Regions from separate parts of the Actinomadura sp. NPDC000929 genome, predicted to be linked through region 1. Evidence: riboswitches for the same ligand, from Rfam matches in the RefSeq annotation. Region 1 holds a riboswitch; each other region holds the start of a gene.

Region 1 (3,262 bases):
AGCCTTCCGTGTCGAGTGCTGTGATCGGTGGTCGGCGACGGCGCCCGTTTCCGGGCGCCGCTGGACCTGTCACAGCCTCAGCACGCTCAACCTGTGCAGGGACGGTCTCGGCGGCGGCCGTCCGACCAGGAGGATCCGCACCCGCGGGGGCCGCGACACGGCCATCGGCGGCGACTTCCGCAAGCGCAGCGCCAGGAGGGCCGCGACGAGGGCGAGCGCGAGCAGGGTCAGCATGGCCAGGCAGACCTGGCCGCCGGGGTGGTCGGGGTGGCGGTCGGAGTGATGGCCCCCGGGCCGGTCGCCCCGGGGTGGACGGTGCCCCGCCATCGCTTCGGCGGCGGGGGCGGCGTGCCCGGCGGCCATGGACGTCAGCGGAACGCCGCCCATCTCCGCCGGGCTCGCCGTGGACTGGAAGCCGTGCATCGCCAGCAGCCCGAGGAGCACGAGCAGGCCGGACGCCAGCCGGAGGACGTCCGGGCGCACGGAGCGCCTCGGCCGTCCCACCGGCCGTTCCGCGTGCGCGCCGTCCCGTGCGGGGAGGCCGCCGAGGTGCGTGCTCATCTCGCGGACCAGGGTAGCGAAGGGTGATCGGCGGTCACCGGCGGGTCACCGCTTCGAGGGGTCAGGCGACACGGACCCCGCCCGCGAACGGGCGGCCGGCGATGGGGGCGATCTTGACGACGTCGCCGGTCTGCGGCGCGTGGACCATGTTGCCGTTGCCGATGTACATGCCCATGTGGTGCAGGTCGCTGTGGAAGAACACCAGGTCGCCGGGCTTGAGCTGGCTCATGCTCACGTGGGTCCCGGCGTTGTACTGGCTGCCGGTGTAGTGGCCGAGCGTGATGCCGACCTGCGCGTAGGCGTACAGGGTCAGGCCGGAGCAGTCGAAGCCCTTGATGTTGGCGCCCTGCGCGGTGCCGTAGCTCGGGCCGGACGCGTTGCCGCCGCCCCAGGAGTAGGGCACGCCCTGCTGGGCGAGGGCGGCCCGGACGGCCGTCATGGCCTTGGCCGAGGCCCCGCCGGAGTTGAGGTTGGGGATGGAGGCGGGACCCGTGCCCGCGGTCCTGAAGGTGCCGAGCTGCTTCTCGACCTTCTTGAGCTTGATCTGGAGTTCCCGGCGCTTCTTCCTCGCCTCGTCGGTGAGCGCGCGCACCTGGGCGGCGCGCTGCTCGGCGGCCTTGCGGGACCGGTCGGCGCCCTGCATCACCTGGAGCATCTGCGTGATGCGGACGTCGTTCTGCTTGGCGAAGTAGTTGAGGGTGGCCGACTGGTCCAGGACGGCCTGCGGGTCGGACGACGAGGCGAACGTGATGGCCGGGTCCGCCGGGCCGTTCTTGTAGCTGTCCGCGGCGATCTTCGCCATGCGTTCGCGCGCTTCGTCCAGCGCCTTCTGCTGGCGCAGGGCGCTGCTCTTGGCGAGCTTCGCGGCGTGCTCGGCCTGCTTGAGGCGTTCGCGCAGGCCGTTGTACTGCTCGCTGAGCTTCTCGGCCTCGTCGGCGAGCTTCTCCTGCTGCGCGGTCAGTTGCTTGCGCGTCGGCTTCGGCTCGGCGTGGGCGGGCGCGGGCGCGAGAAGCCCGGCGGACAGCGCGAGGGCGGCCGTCCATGCCGTGACGTCGCCGAGCCGGCGGGTGCGGATCCTGCGGCGGGCTGTCGTTCGGGGGCCGGCAGCTCGTCGCTGCATGCGGTGTCCTCTCCTGTACCGCCTACCGGGTCAGCTGACGGGTTCGGGCCGGAGTCGCCCTACCGTCCCGCGGGACGGACTCACCCCTGAAGATCGGGTCCCCGGTTCCCCGGACGGAGCCGTCCGCGGGATTCGGCGCGGTCGCCGGCCGTCCCCGGCGGGGACGTCGGACCGTGACCTCCTACGGAGCGTAGGAGGTTTACGGTCGGTTCGCCACCGAAGCGGCAGATTTCCCCAAATGCCACATTCCGCCTCAGCAGGTCGCGGCGAGCTCCACGACCGCCGCGGCCCCGGCCAGGAGCGGCGCGGCGACCGCCGCCACCGCGAACAGGCCCGCCGCGAGCCGGACGTCGCGCCGCGGCCTCGCCGGGGCGCCCTCCAGCCGCAGCACCCGCTCCATCAGCGCACCGGCGACGGGCGTGCCCGCCGCGCCGAGCGCCCCCGCGACGCCGAGCGCCCCCGCGACGGCGGGCGCCGCCGAGAGCCGGCACAACGCGTCGACCAGCGGCTTCCTGCCGTGAACGCGGACCGCGGCGTCGTCCGCGGCCATCTCCAGCAGCAGCGGCAGCCGCGCCTTCGCGCGCCGGACGGTCGGCAGCCATGGCAGCATGGCGTGGACCAGGTCCAGAGCCAGCAGGAAGACATGGTGACGCTGGCGCAGATGCGCGCGCTCGTGCGCCAGGACGGCCCCGAACTCCTCGGCGCTGAGCGCCCGCTGGGCCCCGGTGCTGACCACGATCGCGCGGTGCCGGGACGGCAGCGAGTACGCCACGGGCACGGGGTGGTCGAGGACGAGGACGTCCGGATGGCGGCGGTCCTCCCGGGCGACCAGCCGCAGCATCTCCCGGTGCCGCCGGCGGTGGCGCACGGCCCGGCCGAGCCTCGGCAGGCCGCGGGCGAGCACGGCGGCGCAGGCCGCGGCGAGGACGGCGGTCGCGACGGCCGCGGCGGCGGTGGCGAGACGGCCGTGATGGGGCAGGCAGTCGCGCAGCCGAGACAGCAGTCCGTGCCCCGGACCCGGCGGCGCGAGCAGCCCCGCCGCCGCGATCCCCGCCGCGGCGATGAACGTCCCCGCGAGGGCGGCCGTCCAGCAGGCGATGGCCGTCCCCGGGCCGACGGCGGAGCGCCTGAGGAGGTCCAGAACGGGCCCCGCGGCGCATCCCAGCAGGACCACCGAGACGACGAGCCCGACCACCAGCGGGATCACGGGATCACGCGTCCTCGCCGGCGGTCCGCCGCCGCAGGGCGTCCAGGAGGTGCCGGGCGTCCTCCGGCGGGACGCTCTCGGCGAACCTCGCCAGGATGGCGCCGTGGTCGGAGGCCTCGCTCAGGGCGTCCAGCATCAGCTCGACCGCGTACTCCTCCCGCGGCCGCGTGGGGCTGTAGCGGAAGGCCGTGCCCTCCTGCGTACGCCGGAGGAGGCCCTTCTGCGCCAGGCGTTCGGCCACGGTCTGCACGGTGTTGTAGGCCAGTGCCCTGTCCGCGTCCTCGTTCAGCTCGGCCAGCAGCTCACGGACCCGCAGCGGGCGGGGCGCCGCCCAGAGCACGTCCATGATGGAGCGTTCGAGCGATCCTCCGAGT
Region 2 (3,262 bases), on a different contig from region 1:
GAAGTTCCCGCTCATCGTCGAGCTGGAGCCCCTGTTCGCCTGCAACCTCGCCTGCGCCGGCTGCGGGAAGATCCAGCACCCGCACGACGTGCTGAGGAAGCGGATGCCGGTCGAGCAGGCCCTCGCCGCGATCGAGGAGTGCGGCGCGCCGATGGTCTCCATCGCGGGCGGCGAGCCGCTGATGCACCCGCAGATCGACGAGCTGGTGAACGAGCTCGTCCGCCGCAGGAAGTACGTCTTCCTGTGCACGAACGCGCTGCTCATCCCCAAGAAGATCGACAAGTTCGCGCCCTCGCCGTACTTCGCGTGGGCGGTGCACATCGACGGGCTGCGGGAACGCCACGACGCGTCCGTGTGCAAGGAGGGCGTCTTCGACGACGCCGTCGCGGCCGTCAGGGAGTGCAAGCGGCGGGGGTTCCGCGTCACCACCAACACGACGATCTTCAACACGGACACGCCGCAGACCGTCATCGACGTCATGAACTACCTCAACGACGACCTCCGGGTCGACGAGATGATGATCTCGCCGGGCTACGCCTACGACAAGGCGCCCGACCAGGACCACTTCCTCGGCGTCCAGGAGACGCGGGAGCTGTTCCGCAAGGCGTTCGGGGACGGCAACCGCAAGCGGTGGCGCTTCAACCACTCGCCCCTGTTCCTGGACTTCCTGGAAGGCAAGGTCGACTTCCCCTGCACGGCCTGGGCGATCCCGTCCTACTCCCTCTTCGGCTGGCAGCGTCCCTGCTACCTGATGTCGGACGGCTACGCGCAGACCTACCAGGAACTCCTGGACGAGACCGACTGGGACTCCTACGGAAGGGGACGCGACTCCCGCTGCGCCAACTGCATGGCCCACTGCGGCTACGAACCCACGGCCGTCTTCTCGACCCTCGGCTCCCTGAAGGAGTCCTTGCGGGCCGTCCGCTCGGTCTGACCCCTCTCTCTCCAAGCCCGTTCCGCCCGGCACCGGCGTCCCGCCGATGCCGGGCGTCTTCAGGGACGCCTACGTGAGGGACGTCGGCCGGTACGCCTTGTACTCGTCGCCCGAGGAGAGCCCGTAGTCGAGCTCGCGGTGGTCGGTTCCGTACCGGCCGCGCTGCTCGTAGGCCCAGTACGACGAGTGCTCCTTGTCGGCCCACTTCTCGAAGATGACGACGTGCCGGGTGGTGTTGCTGCCGAGGGCGTCCATGACGAGGTCGCCCTTCTTCAGCTCGGACATCGCGATTCGCTCGGTGTACCGCGACGCGGTGAGGCCGACGGTGTTCGTCCCGGGCTTGGGCAGCCCCAGCGCCATGGACACGTATCCCGAGCAGTCGGTGCGGTAGCCGTTGTGCGTGCTGGTCTGGCTGTAGGGGACCCGCCGGCCGGTGTGCGGATGCCAGGTCCTGGCCCGCGCGATGACCTTGGACCGCGCGTCCGACTTCGGCGCGGCGGCCTGCTTCCGCGGCTCGGCCTTCGCCGACGACTCGGTCTTCGCCGAGGGCTCGGCCTTCGCTGGGGCCTTGAACTCCTTCTGGACCTGGGCCTGCGCTCTGACCTGCTCCCGCGGCGCCGCCTGCCGCGGCGCGGTCCGCTGCTGCGGCACGGTCTGGACGGCGGCGACGGTTTCGGTGGACGCGTGCTGCAGGGTCGTCGGCATGGCCGCCGTCGCGCCGAAGACGGCGAGGCCCGTCAGCGTGACGGTGACCCAGGGGCCGGGCCGCAGAACGCGCGGCCGGTCGAGGTGCTTGCCTTTCAAGGGGGGCTCCTTGCTTCCATGTGCCGCCTACCGGGTTAGCTGACGGGTTCGGACGTGGAAGTCGCCCTACGGCCTGACAGGCCGATTCACCCCAGTTCGGGTTGGGTCCCCGGCTCCGCGCCACGGCGGACTCGGCGGGTGCCGCTGAGAGACAGCGGCGCTGACGATGTGGGGCCCGATCGATGAGGGATCTCGGGCCTTGTCGCGCGGGGACGGCACCCCGCCCCACCGCGCTCGGAAACCCCACGGTGGGACAAAACGCCTGGAAGGCGTCTTGAAGGGGCAAAGCTACTGAAATCACCAAGAGACGGCAAGGTCGCGGGCGATGATTCCGCAGCTCAGTGCCGTGCCGACCCGGCACCCCGGCCGTCGCCTGCCGCCGTTGTGGGCGTGCCGGGGAGGCGATCCGGGCCCGATGCGCCTCTAGACGGAGGAGAAACCTCCAGTTAATATCCGGAGGAGAACCCTTCACTTAGAGGAGGTGGGTTCCATGACCGCCATCCCGGCGCGGACCGCGTCCGGTCCGTCCGCGGCCGTCCCGAACCGGCGCTGGGCGGCGCTGGTCGTCATCGCCGTCGCGCAGCTGATGATCGCGCTCGACGCCACCATCGTGAACATCGCGCTGCCGACGGCCCAGCACGCGCTCGGCTTCGGCGACGCCGACCGGCAGTGGGTGATCACCGCGTACACCCTGTCCTTCGCCGGGCTGCTCCTGCTCGGCGGCCGGATCGCCGACCTGGTCGGGCGGCGCCGCAGCTTCCTGGCCGGGCTGGCCGGGTTCGCCGTCGCCTCGATGATCGCCGGGGCCGCGCCCGGCTTCGGGGTCCTCGTGGTCGGGCGCGCCCTGCAGGGGGCGTTCGCCGCGCTGCTCGCGCCCACCGCCCTGTCGCTGCTGGCGGTGACGTTCACCGAGCCCAGGGAGCGCGCGAAGGCGTTCGGCGTCTACGGCGCCGTGGCGAGCAGCGGCGCGGCGGTCGGGCTGCTGCTCGGCGGCGCGCTGACCCAGTACGCCGACTGGCGCTGGTGCCTCTACGTCAACGTCGCCATCGCCGCGGCCGCGTCGGTGGCGGGACGGATCGTCCTTCCCGCGCCGCCGGCGTTCCCCGGGGCGCGCGTCGACTGGATCTCCGCCGTCCTCGTCACCGGCGGCCTGGCGGCCGTCGTGTACGGCGCGGGCGAGGCCGCCCCGCACGGCTGGGACGCCTGGCGGACCACCGCGCCGCTCGCGGTCGGCGGCCTGGCGCTCGCCCTGTTCGCCGTGCGCCAGGCCAGGCACGCCGCGCCGCTGCTGCCGCTGCGGATCCTCGCCGACCGGGGCCGGGCCGGCGCCTACCTCGCGGTGGCCACCGCGGTCGTCGGCGCCTTCGGGGTCTTCCTCACGCTCACCTACTACCTCCAGGTGGTCGCGCACTTCTCCCCGATGCGCACCGGGCTGGCGTTCCTGCCGATGGCCGTCGCGAACTCCGCGAGCGGCTACCTCGTCGGCGCCCGGCTCACCCGGCGGGTGCCCGCCCGGCTGCTGAT
Region 3 (3,262 bases), on a different contig from region 1:
GGTCGGGCCTGATCAGCCGAGGGGCTTCGGGGCGCCCTTCTTGCCGGCGCCGTGGCCCCAGGACAGGATCTCGTACTTGACGCCCTTCAGGTGGCCCGCCGAGGTGCCCGTGTCGTACTTGCTCCGCGGCTTCTTGCCGTCCACCAGGTGGCGGAAGGTGTAGGTGTCGAGGTCGAGCATGACGCCGCGGTGCGACGGCTCGCCCGGCCCGCGGTCCCCGACGAAGCCGGTGACGCTGCGCCCCTTGTAGGTGACCTTCACCTTGGTGTGCATGGGCCAGCTCGGGCTGGCGAACAGGCCCTTCTGCATCGGCTTGCCGCCCGCCGGGGCGCCCGTGTCGCCGTTCACGCCCGAGCCGTCGTCCCAGAAGTAGGACGCCTTGGTGCTGCCCGACAGGACGGCGTGGCGCTTCGGCGCGACCTTGGCGGTGCCGTGGTGGGTGGCCTTCGCGGCGGGCTGCCCCACCTGCTGGCCGGTCACCTTTCCGGTCACCTGCTTTCCGGTGACCGGCTGTCCGGTCACCTTGTGCCCGCTCACCTGTTGTCCGGTGACCAGCTGTCCGGTCATCTTGTCGCCGGTGACCTGCTGCCCGGCCACCTGCTGTCCGATGACCTTGTGCGACATCGGCTCGTCGGCCTGGGCCCCGTGGGAGGTCCCGGCCGCCACGCCCGCGGCCAGCAGGCCCGCGAGAGCGGTACCGATCAGGGCGGTGTCGATGGCTCGCTTCTGCATGTTCATCCTTTGCTCGGTGGTCCGGGGCGCCGGGTCACGGCTTCGGCTAGTCGGGGGCTCGCCGTTCGGGCGTGACGGATCCGGCGCACGGCACGTGGGCGTGCTCGCGACGTGGGTGTGATCGCGGAGGGATGGAGAAGGGGGAGGCACCACTGGACGGTGCGGGGCAACGGGCCGCTCAGCGGCCCTGGCTCACCGGTACTGGGGGTAGCCGTAGCCGGCGACGGTGGACGTGTCGCGGACCTTCTTCTTCACCGCGTCACCGGTGTTGCCCTCGATGGTGTTGATGGTGCCGTCGTGGTTGTCCTTGACGACGATGCCGACGTGCTCGACGCCCTTGATGCCGCCGCCGTTCCAGGCGAAGAAGACCACGGCGCCGGGCTTCGGGGTCTGGCCGAAGCGGCCGGTCTTCTTGAACCACTTGGCGTGGCTGACGGTGTAGGCGTCGGCGCCCATGCCCTTGGTGCCGGTGTGCTGGCCCAGCCAGGACACGAACATGTCGCACCAGGACTGGCCCTTGTAGACCGAGGCGCTCTTGGAACCGATGCGGTGGGCGTTCTGCTCGCCCAGCGGCGAGCCGACGTACCAGTCGTTGAACTTGCTGTTGCCCGAGGCGTCCTCGTGGGTGCCGATCTGCGTGCGGGCGAGCTTGATGACGTCCTGCGCGGAGGCGCCGGCGGTGGCGGTCTTCGCGCCGTTGGCGCCGGCCTGGGGCGCGGCGGCGACGTGCGCGGTGTTCGCGGGCTTGGTGTCCGCATGGGCGGACGGGGCCAGGGAGGCGAAGCCGAAAGCGCTCGCCAGGGAGAGGACGGCTCCGGCGGCGAAGCGGGTGCCCATGCGCTTGGTCAGGTCGAAAGTACGAGCGGTCATGCGAAGGTTCTCCTGAGGTCTTCCAGTCCGCCTACCGGGTTAGCTGTCGGGTTCGGGCATGGAAGTGGCCCTACCGCGACCCCGCGCAAGGCGGGAGTGCGGATTCACCCCGGTGTTTCGGTGGGTCCCCGGCTCCGCTCGGCCAGTGATCGGCGCTCTGCGGACTCGGCGGCGGACGTGCCTTGATCGGCCGTCCTGATGATCAGGGACTCGATGCGCCCGTCACGATCTGGTCGGGCGCTCCGGACGGGCTTTCCCGTCGGTCACACACCCACAACAGGTTCAAGCGGCCCCATATTTCGTCAAGCCCACCCCAAAGACGCTGCTGACCTGTAAAGACTCCCCAAAGCGCCCTCAACGCAAGGGCTGCGGTCCAGTCAAGTCGGCCCAAGATTTCTGGTCGCCACCTCGCCCCAACGGGAGACGATCACCCCCGAGCGCGCCCCCACCCGCGGGCTGGTCATCAAGGTGCCCAAGTTCACGACCGACCAGGACGCGTCATAGTCGCACCGGAGCCGGGCGCGAATGCGTGGTCCTGCTGGAGCGCCGGCGCGGTGAGTCGGCCCTCATCAACTCACCCCTCAGCGCGGCGAGTGACACGGCTCCGACCAGGACCGTCCCGTCGGGAAACCGGAAGACCGGCACTCGCGGGCCGGACACGCGAGCGGACCGAGCCGGTTCCTCGTGGGGCCGCTCGCCGTCCCACCTGACGCCGGTCGCGGACGCCAAGCCCCGCAGCACGTTGACGTCGCCGATGTCCAGACCGTCACTGAAGTAGGCGCGGTAAAGACGGGCGGTCATGTCCTCGGCGGTGCCGTGCGCGGCCGCCAGCGCGATGAGCCGGTGGGCGTCGGCGGTGCGGGCGGGCACGATCCGGTCGAGGTTCACCACCAGGCCGTCGACCGCCGCCGCCCGTGCGATCTGCTCGACCCGCGCGGTGGGCGCGAGAGGGAAAAGGCCGCGGCTCGGCGGCGGTTCCGCCGCGGAACCCGCGGTCTGGTACGGCCTGAAGACGACCTCCAGTTCGCCGCCACCCGCACGGTGCTCCTCGGCGGCCCGCTGGAAGCGGGCGTAGCCGAGCGCCGACCAGACGCAGGCGATGTCGTGGGTGAACTCAACTTTCATGGGTTCGTCCTTCGATGGCGGCACGGATCGTTCCGTGCCGCCTCAGCATGCCCGCCGCCGCTCGCCGCGTCAATACGGAACGTTCCGTGCCGCCTGAGGGCTATGCTGTCCCCATGTCACCCAGACGTCCTGAGCGCCGAAGTGAAGAGGCCGCCAACGCCGTCATCAAGGCCGCCATGGACCTGTGCCAGGAGGTCGGGTACCGCAAGGTCAGCATCGAGGGCATCGCCGCCCGCGCCGGCGTCGGCAAGAACACGATCTACCGCTGGTGGCCGTCCAAGGCCGCCGTGCTGCTGGACGGCCTGCTGTCCACCTGGAAGATGGACGCGACCTTCCCCGACACCGGTGACTTCGTCGCGGACATCAAGACGCAGATGGCGGCGGCCTCGCGCATCCTCGGCGACCCGCACGTCTTCCCGCACTACCGCGCACTGATCGGCGAGGCCCAGCACGACCCGGACCTCCACCAGGCCTTGTGGGACAACTTCATCGGTCACCTGGCGGGCGCCGCGGCCGACCGCATCCGCGTAGCGCA

Evidence for each region. A riboswitch is a leader RNA that binds a small molecule or an ion and turns the genes downstream of it on or off. The one in region 1 is predicted to bind cyclic di-AMP.
Region 2: another riboswitch for cyclic di-AMP. It lies ahead of ABWI04_RS21710 (NlpC/P60 family protein); the one in region 1 lies ahead of ABWI04_RS39935 (NlpC/P60 family protein).
Region 3: another riboswitch for cyclic di-AMP. It lies ahead of ABWI04_RS01765 (CHAP domain-containing protein); the one in region 1 lies ahead of ABWI04_RS39935 (NlpC/P60 family protein).

The regions. Positions count from the first base shown of each region.
Region 1 covers NZ_JBEUPA010000224.1:3,524-6,785, reverse strand. Annotated here, with positions in the region: gene ABWI04_RS39940 (DUF6153 family protein) at 70-561, opposite strand; gene ABWI04_RS39935 (NlpC/P60 family protein) at 623-1,681, opposite strand; cyclic di-AMP (ydaO/yuaA leader) riboswitch at 1,685-1,829, opposite strand; gene ABWI04_RS39930 (M56 family metallopeptidase) at 1,935-2,888, opposite strand; gene ABWI04_RS39925 (BlaI/MecI/CopY family transcriptional regulator) at 2,893-3,262, opposite strand, start outside.
Region 2 covers NZ_JBEUPA010000061.1:17,516-20,777, reverse strand. Annotated here, with positions in the region: gene hpnH (adenosyl-hopene transferase HpnH) at 1-934, shown strand, start outside; gene ABWI04_RS21710 (NlpC/P60 family protein) at 1,004-1,738, opposite strand; cyclic di-AMP (ydaO/yuaA leader) riboswitch at 1,748-1,885, opposite strand; gene ABWI04_RS21705 (MFS transporter) at 2,229-3,262, shown strand, end outside.
Region 3 covers NZ_JBEUPA010000003.1:42,416-45,677, forward strand. Annotated here, with positions in the region: gene ABWI04_RS01760 (RlpA-like double-psi beta-barrel domain-containing protein) at 13-732, opposite strand; gene ABWI04_RS01765 (CHAP domain-containing protein) at 925-1,602, opposite strand; cyclic di-AMP (ydaO/yuaA leader) riboswitch at 1,617-1,767, opposite strand; gene ABWI04_RS01770 (DsbA family oxidoreductase) at 2,101-2,727, opposite strand; gene ABWI04_RS01775 (TetR/AcrR family transcriptional regulator) at 2,841-3,262, shown strand, end outside.